Regions from separate parts of the Streptomyces sp. NPDC045967 genome, predicted to be linked through region 2. Evidence: riboswitches for the same ligand, from Rfam matches in the RefSeq annotation. Region 2 holds a riboswitch; the other holds the start of a gene.

Region 1 (11,873 bases), on a different contig from region 2:
CCGGCCACCTGCTCGGCGCGGACGTGCCGGTCAAGCTCCGCCTCCTGGAGATCCCCCAGGGCATGAAGGCCGCCGAGGGCACCGCCATGGAGCTCGACGACTGCGCTTTCCCGCTGCTCAAGGGCATCGACATCTTCGACGACCCGAACCAGGGCTTCGAGGGTGCCAACGTCGCGCTGCTCGTCGGCGCCCGCCCGCGCACCGCGGGCATGGAGCGCGGCGACCTGCTGTCCGCCAACGGCGGCATCTTCAAGCCGCAGGGCAAGGCCATCAACGACCACGCCGCGGACGACATCAAGGTCCTGGTCGTGGGCAACCCGGCCAACACCAACGCGCTCATCGCGCAGGCCGCCGCCCCGGACGTACCGGCCGAGCGCTTCACCGCGATGACCCGCCTGGACCACAACCGCGCGATCTCGCAGCTGGCCGCCAAGACCGGCGCCGCCGTCTCCGACATCAAGCGCCTCACCATCTGGGGCAACCACTCCGCGACCCAGTACCCGGACATCTTCCACGCGGAGATCGCCGGCAAGAACGCCGCCGAGGTCGTCAGCGACGAGGCGTGGCTCGCCGACACCTTCATCCCGACCGTCGCCAAGCGCGGTGCGGCGATCATCGAGGCCCGCGGCGCGTCCTCGGCCGCCTCGGCCGCCAACGCCGCCATCGACCACGTGCACACCTGGGTCAACGGCACCGCCGCGGGCGACTGGACCTCCATGGGCATCCCGTCGGACGGCTCCTACGGCGTCCCGGAGGGCATCATCTCCTCCTTCCCCGTCACCACCAAGGACGGCGCGTACGAGATCGTCCAGGGCCTGGACATCAACGAGTTCTCCCGCGCCCGCATCGACGCCTCCGTCGCGGAGCTCGTCGAGGAGCGCGACGCGGTCCGCCAGCTCGGCCTGATCTGAGCGGCGGCACTCCACCGGCGAACACCCTGAAAGGCCCCGGCGCCCTTTGCGCCGGGGCCTTTTGGCGCGATCCGCCCTGTCCGGGCGGCGCCCGGCCCCGTACGGTTTCCCTCCACACCTGAGGGGGGACTCGGTGAGTGGCACCAACCCGGACGGCAGAACGCCCGTCCACCCGTCTCAGTCGGAGGCGGGACGGCTGCTGTGCGCCGGCGTCTACCTCGACTCCGCCTACCGCGACCGGGTGATCGAGGAGCTGTACGTCCACGAGGAGCGCTTCGTCGCGCCCTCCTACGGCTTCGACGCGGCGCGCGTCCTGGCCCACGCCCTGCGCGCCCGGCACATGGAGATCGCCTGGGCGGCGGCGGTGGTCGCGGTCTGGGCGTTCGGCCTGCTGCTCCTCCAGACCTTCACCCTGTTCCTGATCGTCCCGGGGCTCCTGCTCGGCGGCGCCGGCCAGATCAGACGTCGCCGGGAGCGGACCGGCCGCGGCAGCCGGATCGTCGAGTACCTGCTGCGCGGCTACGCCCTGTGGATGCTCGGCAACGTTCTGTGGGGGGTCGTCGCCGGGTTCGCCGACCGCGGCATGGAGCCGCTGCGCTTCGGGGACGCCGACCGGTTCTTCCCCTTCCTCGGTGACGTGATCGCGAGCAACCCGCTCGGCTTCCTCCTGGAGTGGCCGCGGATGGGGCGGTTCTACGGGGAGGCCTACTCCTGGGTCGCCGTACTGGTCTTCCTGCTGCTCACGACCGTCGCCGGACTCCAGCGGGGCTACCTGGCGCGGGCCTTGCACCTCACGCTGGACCGGGAGGGCTACGCGGCCGGGGCGGGCGACCTGGTGGTGACGGGCCGGCGCTTCGGGCGGGCCCGCGCGCGGATCCAGCGGAGCCAGCACGCGCCGCTGGTCCTGTACGACGTGCGCAACCCGTTCTGCGGCGCGGGCCGGGCGCACCGGCCGTGGCAGCTGACCGTGGAACTGAGCCCGCGCGGCGACGGCGAGGCCGAGGAACTGGACAACGCGCGGATCGTGGACCGGATCCGGCCACGTCTGGAGGCGTTGCGCGTGCCGTCGCCGCACGGTTCGCCGGAGGCGGAGGCCGCCGTGCTGGACCGGCTGCGGGAGCTCGTCATCGACGAGTGCGTGTTCCTGCCGGCCGAGGGGCTGCCCGACGTCGACTCCGCGGACCTGTCGGCGGAGGCGTTCGCCGAGCACCGGGCGGCCGCCATCGAGGAGGGCGGCGAGCGCCGCCGGCACTTCCTGCGCGTGCGGATCGGGGGCTGGGACGAGAACCTCGTCGTCACCGTCTTCATCCGCGTGCACACGCAGGGCGGCATGCTGATGCTGGAAGTGGCGCCGCACGTGCTGCTGCCCGTCCGGCCGGATTTCCAGCGGGCCGACGACACCGTCCAGCGGCAGCGGCGCGGCACCGCCCTCCCCAAGGTCGTCTGGGCGGTCGTCAACGGCGCGGGCGCCCTCGGGCCGGCGCTGCTGGCGCTGCTGCGCGCGGTCCGCATCCCGTGGCGGATGGCCACGGCGGGGCACGGCGTCGCCATCCCGGCCGGACCGGCCGTGTCCGTACGCGAACTCGCCGCGCAGAGTGACGCGTCGCTCTTCCAGCTGATGGACCTGGACCGGTACCTGAAGACGGTGCAGGAGCGGATCGTCGGCGGGGTGGCCGTGGCCCTGCACGAGGCGGGTTGGCACACCAGGGAGTTCGCGGAGCGGGCCGTCAACGTGGCCGAGGGCGCGGTCTTCATCCAATCGGTGAACAACAGCGCGTTCGGCATCGGCGGGCAGAGCCGCAACAGCGTCAGCAACCACCGGGGTCCGGACCGGGACGGAGACGGTGACGGTGACCGGGACCGGGGCCGGGAGCGGGCCCGCGGCTCGGGCCGGGGCGTGGGCAGCGGAAAGGGGAGAAGCGGTGGCAGCGAGCGGTGGTAGCGGCGCGGAGCAGTCGGCGGTAAGGATCGGTGAGATCCACGGCAGCAGCTTCAGCATCGGCGGCGCGCACAACATCAACAGCACCGTGCACGGGGGCGGCGGCACGGGGGAGCCCGGGCAGCCGGGCGCCGAGGAACTGCTGGAGGCCGTACGGGAGCTCCGCGCGGCCCTCGTACGGCTGCCCCGCAGTCCCGAGCGGGCGGCCCTCGACGGCGAACTGGACGAGGTCGCGGGGGAATTGGAGGCGGAGGGCCAGGTGCGGGAGGGTCTGCCGGCCCGGCTGCGCGGGACGCTGGAGAGGTGGGCACCGCTGGTGGACTCGGTGAGCGCGGCCACCGCCCTGGCCGCCCTGCTCACCTCGCTGGGGGGCTGACGGTGGCGACGGGGGAGGGCGGGGTCCGCTGGAACCCCCGGTCGCAACGCTGGGAACGCCCACCCCCGACGGAGCCCCCCGCGCCGAACCGCGCATCGCACCCGGGCGCGGGCTCGGGCGCGGGCACGGCCCCGGCGCCGGGCACAGCCACGGATTCGGCCCCGGCCCCGGGCGCGGCCTCTGCCCCCGGCGGACCCGCGGGCTCGGGCAAGGATCCCGGCAGGCACCCGACCGCGCCCACGGGTTCGCACGCGGACGCGCCGCCGGCCGCGCACGCAGCTGCGCCGACGCACCCGGCCGCACGGCCCGCCGGTGCCTCCCCGGTTGCCGATGCGGCCCCAGGATCCGCCGCGTCCCCGGAGGAGGCCGACTCCGTGCGACTGGGCGGAGGATCGGCTCCCGGGGGCGGTGGCGGTGGCGGTGGGGCTGCGGCCGCGCCCGCCGGTGGGGCGCCGTCGCGGAACCCGTTCGCGTATCCGCCGGAAGACCCGTCGCGAAGCCCGTCCCCCGGGCCCCCGGTCGCCCCACCCGCGCACCCCTACGCGTACCCGCCGGACGCCCCGCGGTGGCGGGACCGGCGGGCCCTGGTGGCGGTGGGGACGACCCTCGCCGTGGCCGTCCTGGGCGCCGTCGCCGTGGCCGGCTGGCTGTACCCGGGTGGCGCGAAGGGTCCGGACACCTCCGGTCCCGCACCGCGCTCTTCGTCCACGGAGGTGCGCGACACGGTGTCCGGCTTCGCGGTCCGCATTCCCGAGGGGTGGCAGGCCAGTCCCGGCGAGAGCGCCTACGGGACCGTCTACCGCCCTGCCGGAGGCGACCAGGGCGCGGGGCTCCAGATCGTCCGGGCACCTCAGGACTCCAAGTCGGCCTGCGAGACCCTGGTCGACACCACCGGGAACCTCAGCGCGTCCCCCGGTTACCGGGAGATCTCCCGGCAGGCCGTGAACGGCGACGGCTGCGAGCAGGTCTACGTCTACGACGATCCCGCCTCGACCCAGCCCGCCGCCCACGGCATCGTGCGGCTCGTCGTCGCCGCGGACGACACCCGGTGGGTCCTCAATGCCTTCGGGCCCGACACGGACGTCCCGCTCGTGCGCGAACACCTCACGACGGCCGTCGAGTCCTTCCGGGTGGAATGACCCGGGCGGGCGCGGACGGCGGCCGGATCAGCTCTTGTACATGCCCGGCGTGTAGTGCCCCGGCACCATGCGCGTGGTGACGCCGATGCGGTTCCAGACGTTGATCGTAGCGATCACGGCGATCAACTGGGCCAGCTCGCGCTCCTCGAAGTGCTGCGCGGCCCTCTCGTACACCGCGTCCGGCACGAACCCGTCGGTGAGGACCGTGACCGCCTCCGTGAGCTCGATCGCCGCCAACTCCTTCTCGGTGTAGAAGTGCCGCGACTCCTCCCAGGCACCCAACTGAACGATCCGCTCCACGCTCTCCCCGGCCGCCATGGCGTCCTTGGTGTGCATGTCCAGGCAGAACGCACAGTGGTTGAGCTGGGAGGCCCTGATCTTGACGAGTTCGACGAGGGTCGGGTCCAAGCCCTTCTTGGAGGCTGTCTCCAGGCCCAGGACGGCCTTGTAGACCTCGGGCGCGAGCCTGGCCATGTGCATGCGGGGGGTGTGCTCGGGGGCGTTCGGTGTGGTGGTCATGCGCCTCACCCTAGGAGGGAGGCGGCCCGCCGGCATGGTCCATTTCCCTGGCCGGATCCTGGGCCACGTCCGGCGCCGACCCCCTCTCGACCTCCCGCCCTCTCGACCTCTCGGCGGATCAGGCCGGGCCCGGGGCGTCCGGCGCAGGGTTCGGGACGGGGTCCGGGGCGGCTTCCGGTGCGGTCTCCGGGGGTTCTCCGAAGCGGGCCAGTGCCAGGGCTCCGGCGACGGCCACCGTGAAGCCGAGCACGGCCAGCCAGGCCAGGCCCTCGCGGGGGCGGTCGCCGAGCCAGACCACGCCGATCACGGCCGGGCCGACCGTCTCGCCCAGGATCATGCCGGCCGTCGCCGCCGTCACCGAGCCGCGCGCCAGCGCCGACGTGAGCAGCAGGAAGGCCGCGCCGCCGCCCAGCAGGAGGGCGTACAGGGCCGGGTCGCCCAGGTCCCGCACGGAGTCGATGAGGCGGACCGCGACCTCGACCACGCCGAAGCCCGTGCCCGCCGCCAGGCCCAGGACGAGCGCACGCGGGCCGTCCGGGAGCCGGCCCGCCACCGCGCCGACCAGCAGGATCAGCCCCGTCGCCGCCAGCAGTCCGAGCTTCAGCGCGAGCGAGCCCGTCCCCGTACCCTCCGGCCCGGAGGCCAGTCCGAGCATCAGCAGCCCCGCGCACACCACCGCCACCGCGCCCCACTCGGTCCGTGACAGCCGTACCTTCAGCAGCCGGGACGAGACCACCGCCGTGACCGCCAGGCTTGCCGCGAGGGCGGCCCCGACCGTGTAGATGGGGATGTGGCGCAGTGCGACGATCTGGAGCGCGAAGCCCGCCGCGTCCAGGGCCAGACCGGCGAGATACCGCCACTGCCGGACCGCCCGCAGCAGCAGCGCCAGGTCCACGCCGGAACCCGTCCCGGGTTCGGCCGTCCGGGCCGCGACCGCCTGCAGGACGGACGCCGTACCGAAACAGACCGCCGCACCGAGCGCGCAAATCATCCCAATGAGCACGAACTGACTCTAGGTCACGGATCTCGGCACGGCCGGATTCCGTCGGCCCCCGGCTCCGCTCTAGTCTGTCGGGAGCACGCCAGGACCTAGGGGGAGCAGCAGGTATGGACACCAGCAGCACCAACACGCGCCGTATGCGCTCGGGAGCCGTCGCCCTCGGCGGAATGGGCCTGCTCGCGGCCACGCTCGTGGCCTGCGGCAGCAGCGGGGAGCCCGACAAGCGCTGTGCGTCCCGCTCCACGCTGGAGCACCTGAACAAGAAGGACTGCAGAAGCGGCGGCACCGGCGCTTACTACTACGGCGGCACCATCAAGAACGGAAAGGTCAGCGGCGGCAGCTTCGACAAGTCCGCCGTCACCCGCGGCGGCATCGGCGGCCACTCCAGCTCCGGCTCCAGCGGCGGCTGAGGGAAACCGGAACCATGAAGCGGCACACCATCGAGCCCCGCCCCGACTGGCAGAAGACGGTCGAGGAACAGGGGCTCATCTACCCCCTCACCCGCTATCCGGACGGCTCCCTGCGCCCCTACTGGGACGAGAGCGCGTACTACTCCTTCTCGCTCCCCGAGGTCGAGGCGCTGGAGAACGTGGTCGAGGAACTGCACGCCATGTGCCTGGCCGCGGCCGCGCACATCGTCGAGCAGGACCGCTTCGCGGACCTCGGCATCACCGACCCGCGGCTGGCGGCGCTGGTCGCCGAGTCGTGGCGGCGCCGCGCGGAACAGCCCTCCCTGTACGGCCGCTTCGACCTGCGCTACGACGGCACCGGCAGCCCGGCCAAGATGCTGGAGTACAACGCCGACACCCCGACCTCCCTGGTGGAGGCGGCCAGTCCGCAGTGGTTCTGGATGGAGGAGCGGTTCCCCGGGGCCGACCAGTGGAACTCGCTCCACGAACGCCTCGTCGAGGCGTGGCGCCGCCAGGCCGAGCTGCTGCCGCCCGGCCCGCTGCACTTCGCGCACTCCGAGACCGACGAGCTCGGCGAGGACCTGATGACGGTCGCCTACCTCCAGGAGACGGCCGAACAGGCCGGCCTGGACACCCAGGCGCTGTCCGTCGAGCAGATCGGCTGGGACAGCCTGTCCGGCCGTTTCGTGGACGAGAAGCTGCGCTTCATCCGCAGCTGCTTCAAGCTCTACCCGTGGGAGTGGCTGGCCACGGACGAGTTCGGGCCCCAGGTCCTCGGCACCTACGACCACGGTGGCGGCTCCGGCACCACCTGCTGGATCGAGCCCCTGTGGAAGATGCTGCTGTCCAACAAGGCACTGCTGGCGATTCTGTGGGAGCTCTTCCCGGAGCACCCGAACCTGCTGCCCGCCTACCTCGACGGCCCGCGGGAGCTGGCCGAGGAGGGCGGTTACGTCGCCAAGCCGCTGCTCGGCCGCGAGGGCGCCGGAGTCACCCTGCACGAACCGGGCGGCGAGCCGTTCGCCGCGCGGGACGGCGAGCGGTACTGCTTCCAGGGCCTGGCCCCGCTGCCCGACTTCGACGGCAACCGGGTGGTGCTCGGCGCGTGGGTCGTCGAGGACGAGGCGGCGGGGCTCGGCATCCGCGAATCGGCGGGGCCGGTCACGGACGAGTACGCCCGCTTCCTGCCCCACGTCATCCTCTAGGCGCTCCGGCCCGCCCGGTCCTGTCGTCGAAGTAGCGGCGGGCCAGGCGGGACTTTGACGACAGGGCCTACGCCGACAGGACCGCCCGGAGCTGCTCCAGCCCCCAGTCCAGGTCCTCCTTGCCGATCACCAGCGGCGGGGCGATCCGGATGGTCGACCCGTGGGTGTCCTTCACCAGGACGCCGCGCTCCATCAGCTTCTCGGAGATCTGCCGTCCCGTCCCGTGCGACGGCTCGACGTCCACGCCCGCCCACAGCCCCCGCCCCCGCACGGCGGTCACCCCGCCCCCGCCGACCAGCAGGTTCAGCTCCCGGTGCAGGTGGTCGCCGAGCTCGGTGGCGCGCTGCTGGTACTCACCGGTCCGCAGCATCGCGACGACCTCCAGGCCGACCGCGCAGGCCAGCGGGTTGCCGCCGAAGGTGGAGCCGTGCTCGCCCGGCCGGAACACGCCCAGCACGTCCCGGTCGGCGACCACGGCCGAGACCGGCACCACGCCGCCGCCGAGCGCCTTGCCCAGGACGTACACGTCGGGGACGACCCCCTCGTGGTCGCAGGCGAAGGTCCGGCCGGTGCGGCCCAGCCCCGACTGGATCTCGTCCGCCATGAACAGGACGTTCCGCTCACGGGTGAGCTCCCGTACGCCGCTCAGGTACCCGGCGGGAGGCACCAGCACCCCCGCCTCGCCCTGGATCGGCTCCAGCAGCACGGCGACCGTGTTCTCGGTGACGGCGCGGGCCAGCGCGGTGAGGTCCCCGTACGGGACGATCTCGAAGCCCGGCGTGTACGGCCCGAAGTGGTCGCGGGCCTCGTGGTCCGTGGAGAAGGAGACGATCGTCGTCGTCCGCCCGTGGAAGTTGTCCGCGGCGACCACGATCTTGGCGTGGCCGTCCGGAACCCCCTTCACCTCGTACCCCCACTTGCGGGCGGTCTTCACGGCCGTCTCCACGGCCTCCGCACCGGTGTTCATGGGCAGCACCATCTCCTTGCCGCACAGCGCGGCGAGTTCGGTGCAGAAGTCGGCGAAGCGGTCGTGGAAGAAGGCGCGCGAGGTGAGCGTGACCCGGTCCAGCTGGGCCCGGGCGGCGTCGAGCAGGCGGCGGTTGCCGTGCCCGAAGTTCAGCGCCGAGTAGCCGGCGAGCATGTCCAGGTACCTGCGGCCCTCCACGTCGGTCATCCACGCGCCCTCCGCCGTCGCGACGACGACGGGCAGCGGGTGGTAGTTGTGCGCGCTGTGCGCGTCGGCGGAGCGGATGGCATCAGCAGTTGTCGACACGGGGTCTCCGATCGTCCGTCAGGCCGGTGACGAGGGTGGCGTCACCTCCATCCTCGCTCGCCGCGGGGACGGGGAAACCTCCTCGGGGCCGCGCCCGCTAAGGTGGGCGGTACGCACGGCGACTGGCGTACGGAGAACGAACTCCGGGGGAGTCGTGCGCGCTCGACCGCAGACAGGGCCGCTCGCCTGGGCCTCGCGGGGTACCGATCACATCGACCCCGGAGGAGCCCGCCATGTCCGCGAGCCGCCATCCCGCCCTTTTCGCGACCGACCCCGAGCTGGCGTCGTTCGTCGCCGCGGAGGAGAACCTGCAGGCCGAGACCCTGCGCCTGATCCCCAGTGAGAACTACGTGTCCGCCGCCGTCCTGGAGGCCTCGGGCACGGTGCTGCAGAACAAGTACAGCGAGGGCTACCCCGGCCGCCGCTACTACGAGGGCCAGCAGAACATCGACCGGGTCGAGGCGCTGGCCGTCGAGCGGGCGAAGGGCCTGTTCGGGGTGGACCACGCCAACGTGCAGCCCTACTCCGGCTCGCCCGCGAACCTGGCCGTGTACCTGGCCTTCGCCCGGCCCGGCGACACGGTCATGGGCATGGCGCTGCCGATGGGCGGGCACCTCACGCACGGCTGGGGCGTCTCGGCGACCGGTTCGTGGTTCCGGGGCGTGCAGTACGGGGTGCGGGCCGACACCGGGCTGATCGACTACGACGCGGTGCGGGAGCTGGCGCTGGCGGAGCGGCCGAAGATCATCTTCTGTGGCGGTACGGCGCTGCCCCGCACGATCGACTTCGCGGCGTTCGCGTCGATCGCCGAGGAGGCCGGCTCCGTCCTGGTCGCGGACGTGGCCCACATCGCGGGCCTGATCGCGGGCGGTGCGCACCCGTCCCCGGCGGGTCACGTGGACGTGATCTCCACGACCACGCACAAGACGCTGCGCGGCCCGCGCGGGGCGATGCTGATGTGCCGGGAGGAGCACGCGAAGGCCATCGACAAGGCGGTGTTCCCCGGACTCCAGGGCGGGCCGCACAACCAGACGACGGCCGGTATCGCGGTGGCGCTGCACGAGGCGGCGCAGCCGGCGTTCACGGCGTACGCCCACGCGGTCGTGGCCAACGCCAAGGCCCTGGCCGAGGCCCTGCTGGAGCGGGGCTTCGACCTGGTGTCGGGCGGCACGGACAACCACCTGATCCTGATCGACCTGACCTCGCGGGGCGTCCCGGGCAAGGTGGCGGCGAAGGCGCTGGACCGGGCGGGGATCGTGGTGAACTACAACACGGTGCCGTTCGACCCGCGCAAGCCGTTCGACCCGTCGGGCATCCGGATCGGCACGCCGTCGCTGACGTCGCGCGGGCTCGGTACGGGGCACATGGCGCAGGTCGCGGAGTGGATCGCGCGGGCGGTCGACGCGGCGGCGAAGGCGGATGAGGCCGGGCTGGGCGCGGTCCGCGCCGAGGTCGCGTCCCTCATGGCCGCGCATCCGGCCCCGGGCCTCCCCCTGGCCTGACCGGGCCGTGCCGGGGCCCGTGCCGGGCTCACGCCGTGTTCACGACCTTACTCACGCCGTGTCGGCGGGGCGGGGCCCGGGCGCCGGCGCGGCTGACGGACCGGGGCTGCGCCCCTGACCCCGCGCCTCCTACGCGGCCGGGGCCGGCTGCCCCGACGCGCTCAGTCCCGCCGGCAGGGGCCGGGCCGGAGCCCCGGTCCCGCCGGCCGTCGACGCGCCGGGCGGGATCCGGCCGGCGGCGGGGCCGAGCCCGGTCCCGTACCTGAGAGAATGGGCCCATGGCTTCTGATCGTCCTCGCGCGCTCTCCGGCATCCAGCCCACCTCCGGTTCGTTCCACCTCGGGAACTACCTCGGAGCCATCCGCCAGTACGTCGCCCTCCAGGAGACGCACGACGCGTTCTACATGGTCGTCGACCTGCACGCGATCACCATGCCGCAGGATCCGAAGGACCTGCGCGCGAACACCCGCCTCTCCGCCGCGCAGTTGCTCGCCGCCGGGCTGGACCCCGAGCGCTGCACGCTCTTCATCCAGAGCCACGTGCCCGAGCACGCCCAGCTCGGCTGGGTCATGAACTGCATCACCGGCTTCGGCGAGGCCAGCCGCATGACCCAGTTCAAGGACAAGTCCGCCAAGGGCGGTGTCAACAGCGCCAGCGTCGGGCTGTTCACGTACCCGATCCTCCAGGTCGCCGACATCCTGCTCTACCAGGCGAACGCCGTCCCCGTCGGCGAGGACCAGCGCCAGCACATCGAGCTCACCCGCGACCTGGCCGAGCGCTTCAACCAGCGCTTCGGACCGACCTTCACTCTCCCCGCCGCGCACATCGTCAAGGAGGTCGCGAAGATCTACGACCTCCAGGACCCGGCGATCAAGATGTCGAAGTCCGCGTCGTCCCCCAAGGGCCTGATCAACCTCCTCGACGAGCCGAAGGCCACCGAGAAGAAGATCAAGAGCGCGGTCACCGACGCGGAGGCCGAGATCCGCTTCGACACCGCGCACAAGCCCGGCGTCAGCAACCTGCTCACGATCTACTCCACCCTCACCGGCGAGACGGTCCCCGCCCTGGAGGCGCGGTACGAGGGCAAGGGCTACGGGGCGCTCAAGACCGACCTGGCCGAGGTCATGGTCGACTTCGTCACACCCTTCAAGCAGCGCACCCAGGAGTACCTGGACGATCCGGAGACCTTGGACTCGATCCTGGCCAAGGGCGCGGAGAAGGCCCGCGCGGTCGCCGCCGAGACCCTCGCCCAGGCCTACGACCGCCTGGGATTCCTGCCCGCCAAGCACTGAGCCGGCAGCCGCGGGGAAGAGGACCCTGGCGGGACCGGGGGTACTGCCCGCACACTGGCGGCAGCAGTCCATCCAGACCAGACACACGGAGGAGAGACACGTGGGGACCGTAACGCTCGGCGTTTCGATCGCGGTCCCGGAGCCGTGCGGCAGCGAGCTCCAGCAGCTGCGCGCCGGCTTCGGGGACGCCGCCGCGCACGGCATCCCCACGCACGTCACCCTCGTCCCGCCCACCGAGGTGGAGGCGGACCGGCTCCCCGGGATCCGCGCCCACCTGGCCCGGGTCGCCGCCGCCTCCCGGGCCTTC
Region 2 (10,456 bases):
CCCTCACCGGCATCCTGCAGTCACTGGTCCGGCTGCCGCCCCACGAGACGGCGTACTTCGTCAACCGCGCGCTGGTCTTCCTCACCAGCTGCGACGAGCGGCGCGACGCGGTCTGGGAGCACACGCCCTGGTGGGAATTCGTTCGCGCGGCGCGGATGTCGAGCGAGTACCAGCGGATCCTCGCCGTCGGCGTCACCCGCAACATCGTGGCGACCAAGGCGGAGGAGGCCTCCACCCGCACCGTCGGCACCCTCGGCGAGGCCTTCGTCTTCAACCTGCTGGGCCGGGGCGCCGACGGCCCGCCGGACCGGATCCTCAACCTGCCCACCAACGAGGCGTGGATCGACCCGTGGGAGGCGCACCTGCGCACCCTCGGGGTGGAGTTCCGGATCGGCTGGACCGTGCGGGAGGTGCGGTACGGCAGCGGCCGGGTGAGCGGGGTCGACGTCCTGGACCCGGCCGGCGCGCGGCAGACCGCCACCGCCGACCACTACGTCTCGGCCCTGCCCGTCGAGCACGCCCGGCATACCTGGAGCGCCGGGCTGCGGGCCGCCGATCCGATGCTGGGGCGCTGCGACCGGCTTCGGACCGACTGGATGACCGGCATCCAGTTCTATCTCGCCGAGCGGGCCCCGCTGGTGCACGGCCACCTCAACTGCATCGACTCGCCGTGGTCGTTGACGGCGATCCAGCAGGCCGAGCACTGGCCCGCCCGGGACTTCCCCGCCGACTACGGCGACGGCGGCGCGGTCGACTGCCTGTCGGTGGACATATCGGAGTGGGACAAGCCCGGGATCCTGTACGGGAAGACGGCCAAGCAGTGCACCCGCGAGGAGGTGGCGCGCGAGGTGTGGGCCCAGCTGAAGGCGTCCCTCAACGACACCGGGCGGACGGCGCTGAGCGACGCGGCGCTGCACTCGTGGTTCCTGGATCCGGGCGTGGACGGGCTCGGCACCCCGCACCCCACCAACGAGGACGAGCTGCTGATCCACCCCACCGGCACCTTCCACAACCGGCCGAGCGCGCACACCCGCATCCCGAACTTCTTCCTCAGCGGGGACTACGTGGCGGTCGACATCGACCTGGCGACGATGGAGGGGGCGAACGCCTCCGCCCGGGCCGCCGTCAACTCCCTCCTCGACCGCGACGGTTCACCGGCGGCCCGGTGCACGGTCCGGCCGCTGTACCGGGCCCCTGAAATCGAGTCCGCCAAACGGCACGACCTGTGGCGCTACCGCCTCGGTCTGCCCAACGCCTTCGACCTGGGCTGATCCGGGCGCGGCCGGGGCGCTCGGCTACCGTCGGGGCATGACCACCTCCTCGCCCGCGATCGGCGCCCTGCTCCGTACGTGGCGGGAGCGGCGCGGCATCAGCCAGCTGGAACTGGCGGGCCGCGCCGACTCCTCGTCCCGGCACATCAGCTTCATCGAGACCGGACGGTCCCGGCCGAGCGAGGAGATGGTGCTGCGGCTCGCGGACCGCCTGGAGGTGCCGGTGCGGGAGCGCAACGCCCTGCTGCTGGCCGCCGGCTACGCCCCGCGCTTCGCCCAGACCGCCCTGGACGACCCCTCCATGGAGCCGCTGCGCGAGGGCATCGAGCGGCTGCTGACGGGCTACGAGCCCTACCCGGCGCTGGTCGTCGACGCCACCTACCACGTGGTCGCCGCCAACCGGGGTGTCGCGATGCTGATGGACGGGCTGCCGGAGCACCTGCTGACCCCGCCGATGAACGCCATGCGGCTCACCCTGCACCCCGAGGGCCTGGCTCCCCGGATCCGCAACCTCCGGGCGTGGCGCGGGCACCTGCTGGAGCAGATGGAGCGGCAGATCGCCCTGGCCCGGTCCGAGCCGCTGCGCGCCCTGTACGAGGAGGTCTCCGGCTACCCGGTCGCCGACCGCCCGGGCGGCGGCGGTGTACCGGACGGGCCCGTCGCGCACATCGCGCTCCCGCTGGTCCTCGAACACGACGGCCACGTGCTGTCCTTCGTGTCCTCGATCGCGACCTTCAACACCCCCATGGACGTGACCGTGGCCGAACTGGCCATCGAAACCCTGCTCCCGGCCGACCCGGCGACGGCGAAGTACCTGCGCTCACTCGACGGCTGAGCGCAGGGCGAGCTGCTGGAGCAGCGCGAAGCCGGCGACGACGAGCCCCTGCGCCGGGATCCACACGGCGCCCGCGGTGGTCGGGGCGAGCCAGAGCGCGAGCGAGAGCAGACTCAGGGCCGCCCATGCGTAGTTGGTCTCGACGACGAGCTTGACCGGCAGCGCGGGCGGCCGCCTGCGCGAGGCCAGGAGGCCGACGCCGGCGCCGTACGCGACGAGCAGGATCCCGAGCCCCAGCAGCAATCCCTGCCCGACCCCGAGCAGTCGGCCCAGCGGCGCCGAGAAGGCGGCGTACGCCAGCCCGTTGCCAGTGGTGACCAGGGAGTCGAGGGCGAGGAAGCGGCGCAGGGCCGTCCGCGGCTCGGCGGTGCGGGCGATGCTGCCGATCAGGGTTGCGGACATGGGGAATCCGCCTCCGTCGACGTCGCGTCCGAAGATGGGGACACGGGCCCCGGAGCCGAGTGCGCGGCCCCGGCGGGGTCGATTACCCGGGAGGTAAGGCACGGTCCCGGGCGGTTCGGGAAGCCCGCGAAGGACCTGCCGACCAGTGGCTCCGAGTGCGTCGGGCGCACCTCGGCCCAACCGGCGCCTTTCGCCCCGACCGCAACTCCACAGCCGTACCAACCTCTTTTGAGCCGTAGGGCAGGGAATGTTGTGTTACCGCTGGTTCGGCGTCAGGTGGACGGCTAGGCTTCACGCAGCCCCGCCACCTCGAACGTCTTGTCGACTTACGGAGAAGCAGCCGGTGCGAGCCGCCGCCCGACCTGATCTGACCGCGCTCTGGCGGCGCGTGGAGGAACTGTCGGAGCGCGGCGAGCAGGACCCGGCCCACGTCCTGGCCCTCCCGCGGCTGAGCCACCTCTCCGGGGTCGAACCGGACCGGATCGCGGCCGTCGTCGCGGGCCGGGCCGCCGAGCTCCCGCTGGAGCAGCGGGTCCACCTGCGCTTCCTGCGGCTGCGCGCCACCCGCCGTGACAAGCACGGCCGGGAGTGGCCGCTCGCCGCCATCGCCGGGGACTTCGGCGCTCCCGGGGCCTCGCTCGGCCCGCTCAACTCGGGCACGGGCCTGCCCCGGCTCGGTCACGCGGCCGGTGTGCAGCGGTTCTTCGGGGTGTACGCCGGCTTCCTGCTGGCCGACGGCAAGAGCGCGGTGGAGCGGGCCCTGGCCCTCACCCCTGAGGGCGAGGGCGATCCGGAGCACCTCTCGCACCTCACCGGCCTCACCCCGCAGGCCATCCGGCTGACCCTCGACGGCAGACCTCCCCGCCCCCCGTTAAAGGCGCAGGTGCGCGAGCGGTTCGCCCACCTGCGCCGGACCAGGCTCCGGGAGGACGGGCAGCCCCACTCGCTGGCGGCCATCGCCCAGTCCTTCGACGCGTCGGGCCAGTCGCTGACCCGCCTCGCCCAGGGCGAGGGCCTGCCGAACCTCGCCGCGGCCGCCGGGATCCAGCGGTTCTTCGGCGTGGAGGCCGGCTTCCTGCTGGCCGACGACGCCGAGGCGCTCGGCACCGCACTCGGCTCCCTCGCGCGGGAACTGGAGTACGCGCAGCGGCAGCGGGAGAACCCGATGCTGGCCGTGCTGCGCGCGCACGACGTACGGAGCATCGTCACCCGGGCCGGCCGGCTCTCCCCCCGGGGCTGGAAGTCCCTCGCCGACCACCTGGACGACCTGCTCGCCCGGGAGGGTCAGCTCGGCCGTCCGGCGGCCGGTGAGGGCCCGGCCGCGGAGGGGGGAACGCGATGAGGACCACGCGTGGACGGCGCGACCCCGCCGGGAATCCGCCGGCAAACCTCCGGCTGTCGCCGCCGTGCGGCGCCGTCGAGCTCATCGCGGGGCCGGTCGACCAGGGCATCTGCGGGAGCCACGGGCCGGGCACGGCGGTGGCCGCGCGCCCGGCGGGCCGCCGCGGTGACCTCCCGGGACTGCACTGCGGCGCCGCAGTGCCCTGCGGCGCCGCACCGACCGAGGTGATCCGGCGGGCGGCCGCCCGCGCCGGCCACGGGGATCCGGCGCGGATGCGCGCCGAGACCTTCGGCCGGCACCTCGGCACACGCATCAGGCCCTGCCTGCCGGCGCCCCGGGAAGAGCGGTTCCCCGAGGCGATCGAGCGCATCAAGACCTCGCTCGGCGGGGGAAGCCCCGTGTCACGACGGTGACCGGCCCGCACCCAGCCCGCACCCCTCGCGCCGATGCCCGCAGCACGGCCCCGACAGAGAGCACGACACGATGACCCCGTCTTCCCCGCCCCGCCACGCCGTCGTGATCGGCGGCAGCCTGGCCGGCCTGCTCGCGGCCGCCGTCCTCGCCGACCACGCGACGGTCACCGTCGTGGACGCGGACCCGCTGCCCGAGGGCCCGGCGCCGCGGCGCGGACTCCCGCAGGCCCGGCACACCCACCTCCTGTGGTCCGGCGGCGCCCGCGCCATCGAGGACATCCTGCCGGGCATCACCGACGACTGGACGGCCGCCGGCGCCCTGCGCCGCAGCCTGCCCACCGACCTCGTCTCCAAGACCGCTCAGGGCTGGATCCCGCGCTGCGGGGAGAAGCAGTTCAACATCTCCTGCAGCCGCGACCTCCTCGACGCGGTGGTCCGCGCCCGCGTGAGCGGCCTGAAGGGGGTCGCCACCCTCCAGCGGACCCGGGTCCGGGCGCTGGAGGGCACGGCGGCCCGGGTCACCGGTGTCCGGGTCGACACCCCCGAAGAGCGGGGCCTGCTGCTCTCCGCCGACCTGGTGGTCGACGCGAGCGGACGGGGCTCCCGCGCCCGGACCTGGCTCCAGGCCCTCGGCGTCACCGGAATACGGCAGGCCGAGGTCGACTCCGGACTCGTCTACGCGACGAGGATCTTCGAAGCGCCGGAGGGGGCCCACGCGATGGGCTTCCCCATCGTCAACGTGCAGTCGGACCCCCGGGTGCCCGTCCCCGGGCAGACGGCCACCATCGTGCCCATCGAGAACGGGCGGTGGCAGGCCACGCTCTCCGGGACCCGCGGCGGCCAGCCGACCGGCGACCCGGACCGGTTCATCCCCTTCGCCAAGGGCGTCCGCGACCCTGTCGTCGGCGAGCTCCTCGAAGGCAGGAAGCCGTTGACGGACGTCGCCGTCACCCAGGGCACCGCCAACCGCCGGATCCATTTCGAGAAGGCCGAACTGCCCGACGGGTTCTTCGCCGTCGGCGACTCCGTCGCCACCTTCAACCCCCTCTACGGACAGGGCATGACGGTCGCCGCCCAGGGGCTGCTGGCCGTGCGCGCCCTGCTGCGGCAGAAGGGGCTCGGCCACCCCGGCTTCGGGCGCGAGGCGCAGCGTGCGATCGCCCCGTTGGTCAGCACCGCCTGGGAGCTCGCCACCTCGCAGGACATCCTGTATCCGGGGGCGACGGGGATGAAGCCGCGGGCGGGGACCGGCCTGCTCAACGCCTACGTCAACCGGCTGATGACGGGGGCGACCACCCACGAGGCGCTCACCGCCGCGCTCCTGCGGGTGCTGACCATGAGCAGCGGGCCCGGGCACTGGCTGCACCCGTCGGTGGTCTGGCACGTCCTGCGCGCGTCGCAGCGGGGTGCGCTCAAGGCGCCGCCGCTGACCGCCGCCGAACGGGCCGTCGCCGGGCTCGGCCCGGTCCCCGGGACACCCGGCCCGGCGGGCCCGGTGGACCCGGTCGGTCCGGTCGGTCCGGTCGACCCCGTCGGACAGGCCCGGTGAGCGGATCTCCGTCTTCCTGATCCGCGAGGTGCTCGCGCCCCGGGCCGCGGGGCCCGGGGCGTTCGCCGTGCGGAAGGGGGTACGGCGCGGTCAGAGGTCGGTGAGGGCCAAGCCGGCCTGCGCGGCGGCGGCCCGGACGGTCTGCTCGAGGAGCACGGCGATGGTCATGGGGCCGACCCCGCCCGGCACCGGTGTGATCAGCGAGGCGCGGGCGGCGGCGGACTCGAAGTGCACGTCGCCGACGTTGCCCTCGTTGTAGCCGGCGTCCAGGACCACGGCGCCCGGCTTGATGTCCTCGCCGCGGATGAACTCGGCCTTGCCCACGGCGGCGACCAGCACGTCGGCCTGGCGCACGATCGAGGGGAGGTCCTGGGTGCGGGAGTGGCAGTAGGTGACGGTGGCGTTCTGCTCGAGCAGCAGCATGCCGGCCGGCTTGCCGAGGATCGCGCTGCGGCCGACGACCACGGCGTGCTTGCCGGTGAGGTCCACGTCGTACTCGGCGAGCAGGCGCATGATGCCGCCGGGGGTGCAGGACACGAAGCCGGGCAGCCCGAAGCCCATGGCCGCGAAGGAGTGCATGGTGACCCCGTCGACGTCCTTGCCCGGCGCGATGGCCTCGAAGGCGGCGCGCTCGTCGATGTGGTGCGGGACGGGGTGCTGGAGCAGGATGCCGCTGATCTCCGGGTCCTCGGAGAGCGCGGTGAGCGCGGCGACGAGCTCCTCGGTGGTGGTGGACGCCGGCAGCTCCACGTGGCGCGAGGTGATCCCGGCCTTGGCGCAGCGGTTCTGCTTCATGCGCACGTAGGTGACGGAGGCGGGGTCCTCGCCGACCAGGACGGTCGCCAGGCAGGGCGCGGTGCCGGTGCGTTCGGTGATCTTCGCCGCGTGGCCGGCGGTCCGCTCCGCGATGCGGCGGGCGAGGGCGGTGCCGTCCATCAGCCGGGCCGCGGGCGTCCCGGCGGCGGACTCACGGGCAGTCTGGGCAGTCGTCACGGGGTCTCCTGAACGTCGCTGCGGATCGCGGTTCGCCCAGGCGCGCGGCAGTCTGCGTACGGAACGTACGCGGGCCGCTCCCCGGTGGTGATCCACCCGAACGCCAGTCACGGCCCGCCGACCACTGTAGTCGACCGCCGGGCAATCCGGTGGTCGGCCCGCTCCCGAGCTGGGACGATCCGGGAAGGACGCGTACTTTCGACCACCTCGTCGCCGAGGCCGAATCGGTCTGCGTGGACGGCTGGGACTTCTCGTGGCTCGACGGCCGGGCCACCGAGCAGCGTCCGTCCTGGGGCTACCAGCGGCTGCTCGCGGAGCGACTGGGCCACGTCCGCTCCGAGCTGGACATCCAGACCGGCGGCGGTGAGGTGCGGGTGACGGTGTGGTGGGACGAGATCGCACGGGTCCTGCGGCCCGGCGGCACCTCCCTGTCCCAGCAGGTCGGTCCGGCGAGCGTCTTCGAGCTGGTCGAGTACTTCCTCGGCCCGCAGCCCGAGGCGGTCCGCCGCCTCCGGCACCCCGACGACGCGGCGGCGGAGACCGCACGGGCGGGCCTGGACGTCGTCGGCCTGCGCCCGGAACGGCTGCGCACGGAGTTCCACGACATCGGAGCCGTGATCTACTTTCTCCGTAAGGTGATCTGGATGGTGCCTGGCTTCACGGTCGGGCGGTACCGGGACCGGTTGCGCGCGCTGCACGAACGGATCGAGCGCGAGGGCCCGTTCGTCGCGCACACCGCCCGCTTCTGATCGAAGCCCGCAAAACGGGCTGACGATCGGGGGCGGACGGATCCGCTCCCGAAAGGTTGCACGGCCACAGCGTGGCGCAGGTCACTCAATTCAGCGCGTAACGAATCGACTCGGGCATGCGATGAACCGACAGGTGTCCTCGCGCGGCCGCCGGAATACGGACCCCCCTCGGGGCTGTTTCCCCAATTCGCGCGATGATGTCCCGCCCGCCCTTTATCTGCTCGCAACGAGAGGCTCCTTGTGTCGCTCAGCCCGTCCCGTACGTTCCCTCCGGAGATCGCCGAATCGGAGGCCCTCGTCGCGCTCGTCGAGCGCGGCCGCGAGCAGGGTCACATCAACGGTGACGATGTGCGCCAGGCCTTCGAGGCCGGCCGCATCCCGGTGGACCAGTGGAAGCGGGTCCTGCGCAGCCTGAACCAGGTCCTGGACGAGGAGGGTGTCGCCCTCCACGTCAGCGCCGCTCCCGCCACGAAGGCCGCTGCCAAGAAGCCCCGCAAGGCAGCCGCCGCCCCGGCCCGCACCGCGGCCAAGAAGGCGACCGCGGCGCCCCGCCCCATCGGCGCGCGCAAGACCTCGGCCGCCGCGCCCCCGGCCGCCGCCGCGGCGATATCCGCTCCGTCGGCCCCCGCCACCGAGGACGAGGCGACGGCCGAGGCCGCCGCCGAGCCGAAGAAGCGGGCGGTCAAGAAGACCGCGACCGCCGCGAAGAAGACCGCCACGAAGAAGACCGCGGCGGCGAAGAAGGCCGGCGCCAAGGACGCCGACGAGGGCGAGACCCCCGCGGTGGAGGGCGAGGACTGGGCGGCCGAGGACCTCGCCGACGAGGCCGAGGAGGAGACCCCGAAGGCCGGGGGCACCCAGGGGTTCGTCCTGTCCGACGACGACGAGGACGACGCCCCGGCGCAGACGGTCATGGTGGCCGGCGCCACCGCCGACCCCGTCAAGGACTACCTCAAGCTCATCGGCAAGGTGCCGCTCCTCAACGCCGAGCAGGAGGTGGAGCTCGCCAAGCGCATCGAGGCGGGCCTGTTCTCCGAGTACAAGCTCGAAGAGGAGGAGGACCACAAGCCCGCGTTCAAGCGCGAGCTGGAGATCCTCGTCGAGGACGGCCGACGGGCCAAGAACCACCTGCTGGAGGCCAACCTCCGCCTGGTGGTCTCCCTCGCCAAGCGCTACACCGGCCGCGGCATGCTCTTCCTGGACCTGATCCAGGAGGGCAACGTCGGCCTGATCCGCGCCGTGGAGAAGTTCGACTACACCAAGGGCTTCAAGTTCTCCACGTACGCGACCTGGTGGATCCGCCAGGCGATCACGCGCGCCATGGCCGACCAGTCGCGCACCATCCGCATCCCCGTGCACATGGTCGAGATCATCAACAAGCTCGCCCGCGTGCAGCGCCAGATGCTCCAGGACCTGGGCCGCGAGCCCACCCCGGAGGAGCTGGGCAAGGAACTCGACATGACCCCCGAGAAGGTCATCGAGGTCCAGAAGTACGGCCGGGAGCCGATCTCCCTGCACACCCCGCTGGGTGAGGAGGGCGACAGCGAGTTCGGCGACCTCATCGAGGACTCCGAGGCGGTCGTGCCCGCGGACGCGGTCTCCTTCACCTTCCTGCAGGAGCAGCTCCAGTCGATCCTGGGCACGCTCTCCGAGCGCGAGGCGGGCGTGGTCTCCATGCGCTACGGCCTCAACGACGGCCAGCCCAAGACCCTGGACGAGATCGGGCGGGTGTACGGGGTGACCCGTGAGCGCATTCGCCAGATCGAGTCCAAGACCATGTCGAAGCTGCGCCACCCGTCGCGCTCGCAGGTGCTGCGCGACTACCTCGACTGAGCCGTCGGGCGGGACACGGCAGGGAGGCACCCTGCGCAGCCGGAGCGGGCACGCCCGCTCCGGCTGCGCGGGGTGCCTTTCGCCCGTTCCGGTCACCGCACGCGGGGGTCCCCGCGGCTACGCCGCGGCCGCTTCGGCGGCATGCCGCCTGCGGGCCGCCATCACGGCGTAGACCGCCACGCCCGCGAAGAGGAAGAGCACTCCCTGGTAGACGGCGGCGTAGCCCGACCCGGCCACCAGCCACAGGGAGAAGGCGAACGCCAGCCCGGCCAGGACACCGTCGCGGACCAGGCGCCCCCGGTGGACCCGCTCGGCCCGGCCCGACAGCAGGAAGTAGAGCTGCGCCGCGGTGGAGAGCAGGTAGGGGACGGTGGCGGTGAACGTGGTGACGAGCACCAGGACTTCGAACACGCCCGCCGGGCCGGCCGTGTAGTTGTAGACGGTCAGGGCGGAGGCGAGGACGACCGTGACGACCACGCCGACCACCGGGACACCGCGCTTCCTGGTCTCGAAGACCTTCGGGAAGAGGCCGTCCCGGGCCGCCGCGTACGGGGTCTGCGCGCTGAGCAGGGTCCATCCGTTGAGCGCGCCGACCATCGATACCACGGCCGCGCAGGCGACGACCGTGCCGCCCCAGCTGCCGCCGAACATGGCGTTGACGGCGTCCGTGAAGGGGGCCCGGGAGGAGACGAGCGTGTCGTGGGGGACCAGGCCGAAGACGGCAAGGGTGCCCAGCAGGTAGACGGCGGCCGCGCCCGCCGTGCCGAGGATGGTGGCCCGGCCGACGTTGCGGGCGGGGTCGCGGACCTCGCCCGCGCTGACGGCGGCCGACTCCACGCCCAGGTAGCTGAAGAGCAGGATCGCGGCGGAGGCGGAGACGGCGCCGACCGCGCTCTGGTCGGTGGCCCGGAAGGGACCGAGGTTGGCCGGGTCGAAGAACAGCAGGCCGCCCACGGCGACCAGCAGCAGCGGGGCGAACTTCAGTACGGTGGCCACCAGTTGGACGGCTCCGACGTACCGGGTTCCGGCCAGGTTGGCGAGCGCCGGCAGCCACTGCACGGTAAGGGCG

The links. A riboswitch is a leader RNA that binds a small molecule or an ion and turns the genes downstream of it on or off. The one in region 2 is predicted to bind ZMP and ZTP.
Region 1: linked by a shared signal. The riboswitch ahead of AC07FY_RS21385 (serine hydroxymethyltransferase) and the one ahead of AC07FY_RS04320 (bifunctional 5,10-methylenetetrahydrofolate dehydrogenase/5,10-methenyltetrahydrofolate cyclohydrolase) in region 2 are both predicted to bind ZMP and ZTP.

What each region holds. Positions count from the first base shown of each region.
Region 1 is NZ_JBWKLE010000011.1:54,904-66,776, forward strand. It holds gene AC07FY_RS21340 (malate dehydrogenase) at 1-911, shown strand, start outside; gene AC07FY_RS21345 (hypothetical protein) at 1,045-2,853, shown strand; gene AC07FY_RS21350 (hypothetical protein) at 2,834-3,226, shown strand; gene AC07FY_RS21355 (hypothetical protein) at 3,820-4,365, shown strand; gene AC07FY_RS21360 (carboxymuconolactone decarboxylase family protein) at 4,393-4,884, opposite strand; gene AC07FY_RS21365 (DMT family protein) at 5,003-5,875, opposite strand; gene AC07FY_RS21370 (hypothetical protein) at 5,992-6,294, shown strand; gene AC07FY_RS21375 (glutathionylspermidine synthase family protein) at 6,309-7,499, shown strand; gene rocD (ornithine--oxo-acid transaminase) at 7,567-8,772, opposite strand; ZMP/ZTP riboswitch at 8,881-8,971, shown strand; gene AC07FY_RS21385 (serine hydroxymethyltransferase) at 9,006-10,274, shown strand; gene trpS (tryptophan--tRNA ligase) at 10,553-11,566, shown strand; gene AC07FY_RS21395 (2'-5' RNA ligase family protein) at 11,667-11,873, shown strand, end outside.
Region 2 is NZ_JBWKLE010000002.1:93,972-104,427, reverse strand. It holds gene AC07FY_RS04350 (hydroxysqualene dehydroxylase) at 1-1,271, shown strand, start outside; gene AC07FY_RS04345 (helix-turn-helix domain-containing protein) at 1,309-2,106, shown strand; gene AC07FY_RS04340 (hypothetical protein) at 2,092-2,508, opposite strand; gene AC07FY_RS04335 (hypothetical protein) at 2,852-3,850, shown strand; gene AC07FY_RS04330 (hypothetical protein) at 3,847-4,263, shown strand; gene AC07FY_RS04325 (NAD(P)/FAD-dependent oxidoreductase) at 4,334-5,812, shown strand; gene AC07FY_RS04320 (bifunctional 5,10-methylenetetrahydrofolate dehydrogenase/5,10-methenyltetrahydrofolate cyclohydrolase) at 5,903-6,748, opposite strand; ZMP/ZTP riboswitch at 6,833-6,926, opposite strand; partial or broken gene AC07FY_RS04315 (SAM-dependent methyltransferase) at 6,955-7,577, shown strand; gene AC07FY_RS04310 (RNA polymerase sigma factor) at 7,795-9,387, shown strand; gene AC07FY_RS04305 (amino acid permease) at 9,505-10,456, opposite strand, start outside.